DNA from 2 places in the Tepidibacter aestuarii genome. Region 1 is predicted to be linked to the other one. Evidence: riboswitches for the same ligand, from Rfam matches in the RefSeq annotation. Region 1 holds a riboswitch; the other holds the start of a gene.
The links. Region 1 has a riboswitch for FMN ahead of ribD (bifunctional diaminohydroxyphosphoribosylaminopyrimidine deaminase/5-amino-6-(5-phosphoribosylamino)uracil reductase RibD). Riboswitches for the same ligand answer to the same signal wherever they lie in the genome.
Positions count from the first base shown of each region.

Region 2: it holds a riboswitch for FMN, as region 1 does, so the genes downstream of both, M2214_RS00875 (ECF transporter S component) here and ribD (bifunctional diaminohydroxyphosphoribosylaminopyrimidine deaminase/5-amino-6-(5-phosphoribosylamino)uracil reductase RibD) in region 1, are expected to answer to the same signal.

Region 1 is NZ_OW235315.1:2,901,042-2,908,276, forward strand. It holds gene M2214_RS14180 (riboflavin synthase) at 1-189, opposite strand, end outside; gene ribD (bifunctional diaminohydroxyphosphoribosylaminopyrimidine deaminase/5-amino-6-(5-phosphoribosylamino)uracil reductase RibD) at 193-1,293, opposite strand; FMN riboswitch at 1,497-1,613, opposite strand; gene M2214_RS14190 (hypothetical protein) at 1,778-2,056, shown strand; gene M2214_RS14195 (lipoate--protein ligase) at 2,163-3,158, opposite strand; gene lpdA (dihydrolipoyl dehydrogenase) at 3,151-4,854, opposite strand; gene M2214_RS14205 (carboxymuconolactone decarboxylase family protein) at 5,005-5,358, opposite strand; gene M2214_RS14210 (MarR family winged helix-turn-helix transcriptional regulator) at 5,530-5,961, opposite strand; gene M2214_RS14215 (2-hydroxyacyl-CoA dehydratase family protein) at 6,338-7,235, shown strand, end outside.
Region 2 is NZ_OW235315.1:169,575-176,809, reverse strand. It holds gene M2214_RS00895 (YcdB/YcdC domain-containing protein) at 1-58, opposite strand, end outside; gene M2214_RS00890 (hypothetical protein) at 168-944, opposite strand; gene M2214_RS00885 (sensor histidine kinase) at 1,041-2,450, opposite strand; gene M2214_RS00880 (response regulator transcription factor) at 2,456-3,118, opposite strand; gene M2214_RS00875 (ECF transporter S component) at 3,306-3,908, opposite strand; FMN riboswitch at 3,998-4,114, opposite strand; gene M2214_RS00870 (amidohydrolase) at 4,206-5,360, opposite strand; gene M2214_RS00865 (sensor histidine kinase) at 5,348-6,928, opposite strand; gene M2214_RS00860 (ATP-binding protein) at 6,939-7,235, opposite strand, start outside.

The sequences.
Region 1 (7,235 bases):
CATAACATCAACAGTAAATGAATTTTTTGTAAACTCGATGACAGTTAGACAAACACCATTTGTACTAATACTATCCCCTAATTTAACGTCATTCATTATTTTACTTGCACTTATTGTAATCTGGGCTGACTTTAATCCTTTTCTTATAGTATGTACAGTTCCTATTTCTTCGATTAATCCAGTAAACATACATTATTCTTCCTTTCTTAAGTAGCCTTCAATCATAATATCTTGTTCAAACATTTTTAATTTAATATTTTCTAACTCTATAGCATTCTTAACGTACTCTATTCCTATACCACCTACTGGAGTTTTTGCATTATCCCCACCTATAATCTTTGGTGCAATAAATGAAATCACCTTATCTACACACCCTTCCTTTAAAATACTATAATTCAAAGTAGAACCACCTTCTATTAAAATGCTATCAATCTCCATTTCTCCAAGCTTTTTAATAAGATATCCTAAGTCTACTTGATTATTCTTTAGTGGAGTAATAATTATTTCCGCTCCTTTTTCTTTGATTAATTCAAGTTTATTTTTATCAGCCTTTTTAGTTGTAGCAATAATAGTTTTTTCCTTTGAGTTAATATTTAAAACCTTTGCATCTAAAGGTATTCTACATTTTGTATCTACTATAATTCTAATAGGATCAATACCTTCTTCATCTACTAATCTAGTCGTTAATGAAGGATCATCTGCTAAAACAGTCCCTATACCAACCATTATTCCCGAAACTTGATGTCTTATTTCATGAACATATTCTCGTGATTTTTTATTAGTAATCCATTTTGAATCACCTATATTAGTTGCAATTTTTCCATCTAGTGTCATAGCTGTTTTTAATATACAAAATGGTAATTTTGTTGATATGTATTTAATAAATATTTCATTAAGCTCTTTTACTTCTTGTTCCAAAACACCTACTGTAACCTCTATATCATTATCTCTTAAAAGTTTTATTCCTCTACCTGCTACTATTGGATTAGGATCCATCATTCCTATAATAACTTTCTTGATTTTTTTATCTATAAGCAGTTGTGCACATGGAGGTGTTTTTCCAAAGTGAGAACACGGCTCTAATGTAACGTACATTGTCGCTCCTTGGACATTCTCAAAAGCACTATTAATAGCATTTACCTCTGCATGTGCTCCACCGTAGTATTCATGATATCCTTCTCCAATAATTCTGCCTTTGTTTACAATAACAGCACCTACTAAAGGATTAGGGCTAGTGTATCCTTTACCTTTAAGAGCTAATTCAATCGCTCTTTTCATATACTTACTGTCCACATAATCACCTCATATTATCCTTAGAATTTGCATAATACTAATACATATGATTCCCTATATTTACTATAGTTATCTAAATATCTAAAATTTAAACTTTATTATATTAAAAAAGCTCTGAAGATATTTATCTTCAGAGCTTACAATCTAATTAATACTATAAACAACAACTACAAAACTAATCATAGTATCATGTTATTTTATTAATTTATCTTCTCCCATCCAGACTTTACTGTCGGTCTTGGAATTTCACCAAGTCAACCACATTGTGGTTCGTGGACTTTACCACCGGTCGGGAATTTCACCCTGCCCTGAAGATTTATTTACTTTTTTTTAATTTAACATAAAAAATTAGTTCTGTCAATTCAAAGCTAATTTTTATATATTTTTGTTCGTTTAATAAATTTTTAATTTATAAATGGTTATAATTTAAATATGAGAAAGTTTTTTATTAAATTTTTAATCTAGAAAGATTAGGAGGAATACTATGTTTACTGATATAAAAGAAATGAGAAAAAAAAGAGAAAATGGAATATATGATTTAACTCTTGAGATTTCAGAAAGAGAATATTTCAAGGTATATAATGAGGTAGATGATAAAATTGCAGATGATTTAGTTCAGCAGTATTTAGTTGATGTGCAGGATGACGGTAGATTTGAAAATGTTAAAATCAAACATAATAAAGATAGACATACAATAAGATTAACTAGTGAACTTCACTATCATGATAATGATCATACTGATTATAATATCGATAAAAGATAAAATTTGCTTCATACTAACTTATGTATCTAATAAGAGGCTATTGACTATATGTAGGTGCAAGTATAAAGGTTTAAGAATAAAACCCCCTAATTTTAGGGGGTCTATTTTATCCAATTTTACTTTTTAGCCATTCTTCTATTTCAAAAATCATATTTTTTTCATCAGTTTTACAATTAATATTATCTAACTTTTTACAAATAGAACCCATCTTAAATGGTGTTTTTAATAATTGATTCTCTATATCCTTAATTAGAATACTATTCATTGCATCTGAATAAATAACTAAAGAGTCAATTAAACCATTCTTTAAATTTATATTTAGATCTATTTCTCCCCACTTAAATCTATTAACAAAGTTTATATCGAACTTAGGAGTTTCTCCATATTTCCATTCCCAAGAAGAATATTTTTCATATAAATCTTGTATATCATGTTCATCTTTTATATACTCTACATTTGATTCACCTTCATAAATCTGAAAGAAACTACTTATAAGATTATCTTTTAAGTTCTCAATTGTTATATCATCTTTAATAGTTTTTAGATTTACTACTCTAGAACTAACTGATTCAATTCCTTTAGAAGCAATCTTTTCTTTTGATACTTTTAAATATTTGCTTAATTTCTTCATATTTGCATCAACAAGTATAGTTCCATGATGATATGATGAATTCGCTTTTTCATAAAATGCATTTCCCGAGAATTTTCTTTCCCCTACTAATATATCATTTCTTCCCGAAAATTTAGCATCAATTCCTAAATTGTTAACAGCTTTAAGGATTACACTTAACTGTTTTTCTAAATCATATAATTTTTTATCCATAATAAAAGTAAAGTTTAGATTTCCAATATCATGAAAAACAGCTCCTCCACCAGATAATCTACGAGCTATCTTTCCACCATCGGCTTCAAAATCTTTACACTTACATTCTTTCCATGGATTTTGATTTCTTCCTACTACAATAGTATTATCATTTTGCCATAGATATAATATCATTTCATTTTCTTTAACTTTTTTCAGAAGATACTCTTCAACAGCTAGATTGTGCCATGGGTTATATGATGTTGAACATATTATTCTAGTTGAAATATTATTACGCAAAGTGTATAGCACCACCCTCTACATTTAATGCTGCTTCATGTATTGATTCAGCAGTTGTTGGATGTGCGAATATCGTTTCTGTTATTTGCTCCGTAGTAAGTCCATTATTTATACATAATGTTACAGAAGCTAGTAAATCTGTTGCGTGTGCTCCTATTATCGTACTACCTATTATTTTTCCTGTTGATTTTTCTTTTATTATTTTAACAAATCCTTTAGCCTCACCTAATGTCAATGCTTTACCATTAGCGGACATAGGGAACTTCCCTATTTCTATCTCTATGCCTTTTTCATTTGCTATTTTTTCAGTAATTCCTACAACCGCTATTTCAGGTTCAGTGAAAATAGCACTTGGAACTGTTGAGTAATCAATAGTTTTATTTTTACCTAATATATTATCAACAGCAATAATACCTTGGTGAGAAGCCACATGTGCTAATTGTATTATATTTGTAACATCACCTATAGCATAAATATTTGATATATTTGTCTGCATTTTTTCATTAACTTTAATACCTTTTTTCTTATCATTCATTTCAATTTCTAATTTTTCAATACCTAAGCCTTCAAAATATGGTTGTCTTCCAACTGAAGCTAATACTTTATCACATGAAATATATTTACTTTCACCATCTTGACTAAATGAAACCACACATTCACCATTTTCCGTTTCATCAATTGCTTCAACTTTTGAGCTAGTATATAATTTAATTCCATTTTCTTTTGCGATTTCACTTATTTCATCACATACATCATTATCTAAAGAAGCTAATACTTGATTTGCATATTCAACCACGAAAACTTCCACTCCAAAGCTTGCATAAATAAAAGCAAACTCCATTCCTATAACTCCTCCACCAACTACTACTAATTTCTTTGGCAAATTCTTCATTTGTAAAGCTTCTTTACTTGTTAACACATTCTTAGACTCTATTCCTTTAATAGGTACCATTGAAGGTTCTGATCCAGTAGCAATTATTATGTCTTTAGTATTTATAGTTGTTTCTGTTCTATTTGCTTTTACAAATACAGTATTTGCATCTATAATTTCACCGTTTCCATCAAGCTTTTGTATATTATGTTTTTGTAATAAATATTCTATTCCATTTTTAAGTTGATTTTTAATCTCATCTTTTCTATTAATAACTTTTTCCATATTAACAGAAACATTATCAGCGAAAAGACCAAAACTATCAGCCTCTTTCATATTTCTATAGACTTCTGATGAACGTACAAGTGCTTTTGTAGGTATACATCCGTGATTTAAACAAGTTCCTCCTACATGTTCTTTTTCAATTACAATAACTTTTTTACCTTGTTTAGCTGCATAAATTGCTGCAACATATCCTCCTGGACCCGCTCCTATTACAGTTATATCTGCCTCTATTTCTTCTTTTTGAGGTTGCATTAAATTATTAAAATAATTAAATCCACCTGTTTTTGAGGTTCCATCTTCAGTTTTTACTCCATCTATTTTAAACAAAACATCCCCTATATTAATAGTATCTCCTTCGTCTATTACAATTTCTTCAATAATACCATTAGCATTAGATTTTACAGAAACATTTCCTTTTTGAGATTCAACCTGAAGCAGTTCATCTCCCTCTTTTATTTCATCACCTATTTTCACATTGATTTTTCCTACTTTTCCACTCTTACTCTCACCAGATAATTGTTCAAGTTTTATTTCAATCATTATTGCTACCTCCATTCGAAATTCGCCTTATGCTTGCGCATAACTCATGTTGAGCCATCAGTATTATATATAAGTTTAAAATTCTACAATTCCTTTACATGTAAAAAAGGCAGTTTAAGTATCTTCTGCCTTTTTTGTAATGCTTAAATATTATTTAAAATCTTTTTCGAATTCATCTATTGAATCTTTTAATAGTGTTGCACTGTAGGCCATGGCAGGTCCTCCACCAAAAGCTACTGATACCATTGCAGCTTCCATAATTTCTTCACGAGTAGCTCCTGCTTCTAAAGCTTTATATGCATGGAATACTATGCAATATTCACAACGATTGTAAACTCCAATAGCTACACTTATTAACTCTTTAACTTTTGTATCAAGTTGTCCTGGCTTATAAGCTGCTCCTAATAAATTCATGAAAGCGTTTACCTGTTCTCCGTTAGTTTGACCTACATCTTGTAGTCCTCCCATAAATGCATTTAATAGTTCTCTTGGATCTTTTTTCATTTTTATTCCTCCTTTATTTTATTGATGCTACAATAGTTTTATTTATCCAACAATCATTGCATTGCTAATCGTTAGCATAGCAACTATATTTGTCTAAATTATAACATCAAGTATTTGATAAATCAATACTTTTATTTATAATTTTACAACCGTATATATTGAGTACCCTACTTATTCTATAAGTTTAGCATTTTCAACCAGTTTATTGAGTACTTTTTTAAATATTTTTAGGTCCTCATCAGAGATATCTTTGACAATTAAATTGCTAAACTCTTCACCAAAAGGAAGTAATTCTTCTCTGCGATTCTTACCCAATTCAGTTAAGCATATATATGTGATTCTTCTATCCTTTATATCTTTTTTACGTCGTACATATCCGTCTTTTTCCATTCTATCAATTAACCTTACAACTGTAGATTTTTTTATATCCATTTTCTCAGCTAACTCACTTTGATTTATATACTCACACTTACCTAAAAAATATAAAGCTATCCACTGAACTCTGGTAACTTCATAATTACTTAACTTTTCATTAAAAACATCTGAAATTTTTTTAGAAACTTTGTTTGTTATAAATCCAACACAATCATCAAGCTTAAACATTCTACTGCCTCCTAATAATATTTTTCTTTATAGTGTCTGACATTAAGTTTTATTTTATAATAACATATTTTTATTTTCAATACATTCCCATCTTTCTATCAAAAGTTTTTATTATTAGATATACCTTACTTATTAATCCATTTTTTACCTAGATTATATACTTCCAATTTTCTCTTAAAAATGTTATTATATAAATTGTATTAATATAAAATTGAAATGGATTATAATTTTCTATTCATTATAAATTAAGACAGTTCGTAACCATCCTGTCTATAAACAAAACTAGGACCAAATTACCGTTTAGGTAGTTTTTTTGTTTATGGGGCAGTTATGCCCTTTTTTTGTGTCCTTTTTTATTTTAAGGAGGCTTGACATAATGAAAAAAATAGGTTTAACAACTACAGTTCCTGTTGAGATACTTTTAGCAGCAGGATATGCACCAATAGATTTAAATAATCTCTTTATAACTTCTAATGACTATTCCAATTATATTGATATAGCAGAAAGAGACGGATTTCCTAAAAGCATGTGTGCATGGATAAAAGGAATCTACGGAGCTTGTATAGAGAATGATATAAAAGAAATAGTTGGAGTTATGGAAGGGGATTGTTCTAATACTAAAGCTCTTATAGAGGTCTTAGAGTTAAGAGGAATTAAAGTCTACCCTTTTTCATTTCCACACAATCATCAAAAAGAAGATGTAAAAAAAGAACTAGATAAGTTTATGGATATTTTTAATGTAAATCTGCAAGAAGTTGAAAAAGTAAGAACTAGATTAAATAAAGTAAGAAAACTAGCTAAGGAAATTGATAAATTAACATATATAGATAGTAAAGCAAATGGTTTTGAAAATCACCTCTATCAGATAAGTTTAAGTGATTTAAATGGAGATATTGACAATTTTGAATCTGAACTTGAAGATGTTATTTCTAATATAGAAAAAAGAACCTCTATAAATAAAAAACTTAGATTAGGATACATTGGTGTTCCTCCTATGACTGGTGATATATATGAATTTGTTGAAAACTTTAATGCATCTTTTGTATATAACGAAGTTCAAAGAGAATTTGCTTTTCCAAGAGCAGATAAAGCTTCAAATATATATGATCAATATTATGATTACACATATCCATACGATACTGAGTTTAGAATTATAGAATTGAAGAATCAAATTAACGAGAGAAAATTAGATGGAATAATTCACTATACGCAGGCTTTTTGTTATAGAGCAGTTGAAGATATTGTATTAAAACAAAAGCTTGATATTCCTATTC
Region 2 (7,235 bases), 900 kb from region 1:
CTACTAAAGACAATATTAATACACTTAAAATAGTTAATATAACAAACCTTAATTTCATAATCTTATTCCCCTCTTTAAGTTTTATAATAATTGTAAGGATATTATGTGTATTTAAAATTACATAATATCCTTATTCTCCTAAATGTAACTAAGTTAAAACCTAATTGCTAAATATCATTTTTTATATATTCTCTTTCTGCTCCATATCCTACAGAGAAATATGTTACTTTACCTGAGTTTCTATCAATAACTAGATTAGCTTTTTTAGACGAATCATTAGCATCTTGATAGAAAAACATTACTGTATCTTCCACATCATAATCAGCATCATTATGGTTTTTATATTCTGATTTTCCAGTAAGTTTCATATCTTTTATATTATCTAAATTGTTTTTAACTATAAAATCTTCTGCTGTTTTCTTCGCTTGTTCAATGCTAACAAAATTTTCTGGTTTTATTTTGTTTAAATCAACTTGTGTCTCATATATAACACTTAATATTTCTTTTGATTGATCATCAAAAGTCACAGAATACAGTTCATCATCCGAAATCCATGCCATACTTATTGTTCCAAACTTAATTTTGTTTTTCTCTTCTTCTAAATCTCTTATAAATTGTTCATCTTCTTTGAATTTACTTTTAGAATTTTTTATAAACTCAATTGTATCATTTATACCCGAAATTTGTTCTTCTAAGCTTTCCTCTGTATGCTTAAACTTTAATTTATTAAAATTTGGTGACTCTCCATAATATTTTTTTATTGCTTCCATGGCTACATTATTTAAATCTTTATTTTTTATTTCTTGACTTTTTTCTGCATAAACTACACCTGTTTTTAATACATTTAATGAAGCATTATTTTGTGCAAGGTTATAACAATTATATCCTCCACCAGCTAAAATTCCTGCTAATAAAATTCCCGTTACTATTTTTTTACCTTTCATATTTAATTACCTCCACTTTATTTATGATTTTCTTAACTTAAGTATAGATACTAAATATCATAGAGATTTTATAAAGTTGTCAAATAGTTGTAATCTTTATCTAAATATTATTTTTATAATTGTTCCTTTTCCAAGCTTACTTTCTATTTCAATATTTGAATTATGAATATCAGCTATTTTTTTGCATATAGAAAGTCCTAATCCCGCACCATTATTTTTTCTAGTTCTTGACTTATCAACCATATAAAAAGGTTCCATAACCTTGTCTAAATGTTCCTTGTCCATGCCTACTCCATTATCTTTTACTTCAATAATAGTTTTATCTTCATTTTTATATACACTCAAATAAATATTAGAATTTTTTTCACTAGCCTTTATTGCATTATCTACTAAGTTAGATAATAGTATTTTCATTAAATCTTTTTCTATTAACAGTTCACAATCTTTACCTTCAATTATTAAATCTATTCCTCTTTTATTTAACTTAGGACGCAAAGAACCTCTAACATCATAAAGTATATTCATTATCTTTTCATATTTCAAATCAAAATCATCGACTTTAAGCAGTATTAAATCCATCATCTTAAAAGATAACTGTTCTAATCTTTTTCCTTCTTTATAAATAAAATCTACTGATTCAAAAAATATCTCTTCACTTACCTTTGTTGTCTTAAGTAAATTTGCATATCCTATTATAGATGTCAACGGAGTCTTAATTTCGTGAGTTAGGTTATCTATAAATCTTTGCTTTTCATTATTATTTCTTTCAAGCTCATTTATTTTTTCTTCAATAGCATTAGCCATTATATTAAAATTATTAGACAAAATTCCTAATTCATCTTTAGAAATTGTCTCAACCCTTTCATGATAATTCCCTTTGGCTATGCTCTTAGTCGATCTTGTTAAATCATTTATTGGCTTAGTTATAAATTTGCTTATACTATACATAATAGCCGCAAAAATAAGACAAATATTTGCTTCAAATTTAAAGAAAAATTTATATTGATTTTTTCTTTCTTCATATATGTGAGAAATATTTCTTGAATATGATAACTTAAAACTTCTATTTCCTATATTCATAGCCCCTGCCACAAAAAGATAGTATTTATTGTCTATATTTCTTATAATATATTTTCTTTCATTTAGAACAAGACCATTTAATTCATCTCTTTTACTAGGAAGATTAAAATTTAAATTTGTAAAAAAAGTATTATTGTTCATATCTAAAATCTCAATATAAATTTCCTCTTCATTAAAATCTTTTAAATATTTATTTGTAACTTGATTTACAAAATCATTTATATCATTATTGTTTATTTGTAAATTATATTCTGAAAAATTCATATTTAATATATATGAAATGCTTTTTTGTTCACTTAAACCTCTTTGAACTTCTCTATTCAATGTTTCATTATGAATTTTTTCTATTATAGTAATACCTGCTATATTAAAGGTTAATAAAAATGCTATAAAAAAAAGTATATATATTTTCTGCCATAGCTTCATTTAACTTAATCCTCCAGTCTATACCCAACTTTATAAACAGTTTTTATATTTTCCATAAGATCTAATTTTTTCCTAATTTTTTGTATATGGGTATCTACCGTTCTTGTTTCTCCAAAATACTCATATCCCCAAACACTTTCTAATATTTGCTCTCTAGAAAAAGCTGTATTTTTATTTTTTAACAATAAGACTAACAATTCAAATTCTTTTAATGTTAAGTCAACTATTTCATTATTCTTTTTAACTATTCTATCTTCTAATAAAATAGTTAAATTCTTGAAATTAATAGTATTATCATTTTTTCCATATCTTCTAAAAACAACTTCAATTCTCGTAAGAAGTTCAATTGCCTCAAAAGGCTTTACAATATAATCTTCTGCTCCTAATTTAAGTCCATTCACTTTATCCATAACAGAATTTTTAGCCGTTAGAAATATAACTGGTATATCTAAATGTTTTATTTTTTGTAACAATGAAAATCCATCTATATTAGGAATCATCACATCTAAAAGTATTAAATCAAAACTTTTATTTTCTATTTTATTAAGTGCTTCTAATCCATCATAAGCTTGATCTGTTTCATAACCAGTTATATCCAAATGAACTTTTATTAAATTAGATATAGCTAATTCATCTTCTACTATCAATATTTTTTTCAAATAAATCACCTCATTCTTATATTCATATTTATATAAATATTATCATTTTATAAACACGTTTTACTTAATAAAAAAACATTCGTAAAAAAATAAGAATACAGAAAATCTGTATCCTTACTTTTTAAATTCTTTATCATTTAAATATATAACATTAATTTTATATATCTGTTACAAACTTGTAAAATAGTTGTAAAATCTACTTTATTATGCAAGAAACCTTCTTATACAATACGGCTGTAGCAACAGACATTACAATACCTTTAAATATATTAAAAGGTACTACTCCATAGTATATTAAAGTCTTAACATCTACTATATTCTTGTTTACAACAGTTCCCATTTGAACTATTGCATCTATTGGAAACATATTTGCATAAAACGGAATAAGCAGATATTGATTAGCTAAAGCTCCAACTATACTCATCCCTATTGTTGCTATTAAGCATCCAATTATAGCATTTTTCTTCGTCTTTCTAAGGTGATATATTCCAGATGATATAAATACGAAAGCTCCTCCTATTAGAAAGTTAGCTATTTCTCCAACACCACCTGTATCAGTTTTTGTTACAAAGTGTAATAGATTTTTTATAAGTTCTATAAATAGCCCAGCAACTGGCCCTAGAGCAAATCCACCTATTATAGCTGGCATATCAGAAAAGTCTAATTTTAAAAATCCTGGTGCAAATACTATTGGAAATTCAATAAACATTATCAAGTATGATATAACAGATAGAATAGCTATTTTCACCAATACAGGTGTAGTAAATAAATTCTTTTTTGTAGTAGCTTGATTGTACATATTTATACCTCCTAACAATAATAAAAGCCTGAAGAATATTCTTCAGGCTTGATAATCAAAATAGATACAGATATGTATACACACTCTCTTCTCATCTTCTTTCATCCAGACTTTACTGTCGGCCTTGGAATCTAACCAAGTCTGCCATAAAATGGCTCGCGGGCTTTACCGCCGGTCGGGAATTTCACCCTGCCCTGAAGATTATCTTCATATTTTTTTAATTTTAATTTATAATATTATATTAATACTTTTCTAATAGTTTGTCAAAATAATTTTATACATATAATATATTCTAAATTAAGCAGAGTAAACTACCTCACCATTTATTATAGTACACTCTACACTGCTTTGAATATCAAGTGGATGCCCATTCCATATAACTATATCTGCATCTTTTCCTACTTCTATAGATCCTATTCTATCATCAAGCCCTAAAACTTTAGCAGGATTTATAGTTATAGCTTCTATGGCCTTATCCTTGTCCATTCCAGCTTTTACTGCAAGAGATGCACACAGAGGTAGGTACTGAATTGGAACAACAGGGTGATCTGTCATTAGACAAACATTAAGTCCTGCATTTGATAGAATCCCAGGCGTTTCAAATGTTAAATTCCTAAGCTCTATTTTGCATCTTTCTGATAAAGACGGTCCTACAAGAACTGGGTAGTGTTCTTTAGATAAGTGCTTTGTTATTAAGTGACCTTCTGTACAATGATCTATAGTAAGATCTAGATCAAATTCTTTTGCTATTCTAATAGCTGTAAATATATCATCAGCTCTATGAGCATGAGCTTTAAGAGGTATTTCTTTTTTAAGAACAGGAATTAATGACTCTAACTTAATATCATATTCAGGTCTATCACAATCTTCATCTTCTTCATAATCTATCATATCTTCAAGATAGAATTGAGCTCTCTTTAATGTTTCTCTAAGTAATGATGCTGTTGCCATTCTTGTTTGTGGAGTTTTGTCTTCTTTTCCGTATGCTGATTTAGGGTTTTCTCCAAAAGCTATTTTCATTCCTATAGTTTTTAAAACCATATCATCTATTCTATCTCCATAAGTCTTTAAAGCAATGAATTGTCCTCCCATAACATTAGCACTACCAGGTCCACTTGCTACAGTAGTTACTCCGCCCTCATATGCTTCTTTAAAGTTTCTATCCATTGCATTAATACCATCAATAGCACTTAAATGAGGTGTTATAGGGTCTGTTTCTTCATTTCCATCAGCACCTTCATACCCCATTCCATCTTCCCACATTCCAACATGAGTATGAGGGTCTATAAATCCTGGAAATACATAGTTTCCTTTTGCATCTACAACTTTTACATCAAGAGGTACTACTATGTCTTTTCCTATTTCTTTTATTTTACCATTTTCGATTAATACATCTCCTTGTATGCTTCCATTTGTTACTGTATTTATTTTAGCATTTTTTATGCATAACACTCTGCATTCTCCTCTCTTATGGGCAGCCTTATTTCAAACTTAGACATCTGTCCTTTAATAGAAGTAGCTTCTATATTTCCTTCGTTGGCCTCTACATTTTTCTTAACTACGCTAAGGCCAAGTCCTGTACTTTTTTGTTTTGTAGTAAAAAATGGTTCAAATATTTTATCTAATATTTCTTTATCCATTCCTTTTCCTTCGTCCATTATTTCAATAAATACCTCATCATCTATATCATAAGTATTTATACATATATTTCCGCCTTCTTCCATAGAATCCACTGAGTTTAATATCATATTTACAATTGATTCTCGTATATCAGATTCTTGTACGAATACAGTTTTTTCACTCTTTAAATTCAATATTATGTCTATATTTCTGCCTTTTATATAAGTCATATTTTCCCATTTAGGCCTAGTAGTCTTTATGGCTTTTTTAATTATATCATTTATTAATACATATTTCTTATCTTCTTTTATATTTCTAGAAAAATCCTGCAAAGTTTTAACCTTATCTATAGCTTCATTAGCTCCATCCTCAATTATTTTTATATATTCTTTTATATTGTATGCCTGTTTGTTTATACCCAAAAGCTGGGTATACCCCTTTATTATCGAAAATATATTATTAAGGTCATGCACTATTCCTCCAGCAAGTTCACCAGTATATCTTATTCTCTTATCTGTTTTTTTGAGCAGTTTACCTTCTTCTTTTTCTCTTATAGCGTATATTATATCTCCCAAACTCTTGCATATAACGTCTATTATGTATTCATCTGCTTTCCCTTTATTATAATTCTCTCGATATCCAAGAGTTAATATTCCAACAATTTCTCCATTACAGTGTATTCTATAGCTGTAGGTCATATCTATATTAGAGTAAGAGTATTCTTTTTCTATTTTATTGCTACTAAATAATACTGTTATAGATCCATAATCTGCGTCAGTCATTTCAAGTACAGTCTCTATAGCAGTCTTTATTACTTTTTCAACATCACTCTCAAAGCTGAAGTTTATTATAGAGTTATTTAGAGTTTCCAAATTCTTTTTGTTCTTTTGAAGGTCTAGATTGTCTATTTTAGATTTTTTTATAGATTTTAATAAAAATTTTATATTGCTCATTTCTTTAGTATTTATCATCTGTCTTTTATTTTCATCTTCAAATATCAATTTATCATGAATAGCTAAAAATTTATCTATAAGGTCGAGTTCAAACTCCATTATGTTAAAAAATGTTAACAGCTTATGATTTTTATCTGTTATAATATCGAAATATTCCTCTATATTTTCTAAAATATCATATCTGTATTTATGTATCCAATCTGATGTCACAACTATATTCATATTAAAGTACTCTTTATCTATTTTATATTCTTCTTCAAATATATTATGTTCAATAATTATTATTTCAGCATCTCTATAATCGCCTATACTTTCTAGTAATTTCTTTTTTCCTAAGAATGCACATTTTATATTATTATCCAGCGCTTCATCTATAGTTTTTTTCATTAAATCAACTGCAAACAACTCAGATGAACCTATAACCCCTACATTTCCCCACTGAATCATTATACTCCTCCTAATTGAGCATTTGTAATATTTTTTTGATTTCCTCTATGCCAAATGGCTTTTCTAATATGTAATCAATCGTCGTATCATTATAATTATCTATATCACCCAACCAACCTGTCATTAAAACAAACTTTATATCAGGATATTTAAGCTTTACCTTTTTTGCAAGTTCTATACCATTTAAATTTGGCATAGCTAAGTCACTTATTATTAAATCGTATTTTTTAACTTCTAATTTTTGAAGAGCATCTTTGCCACTATAGCATATATCTGCTTCTTTTCCTATACTTTTTATTATTTCTCC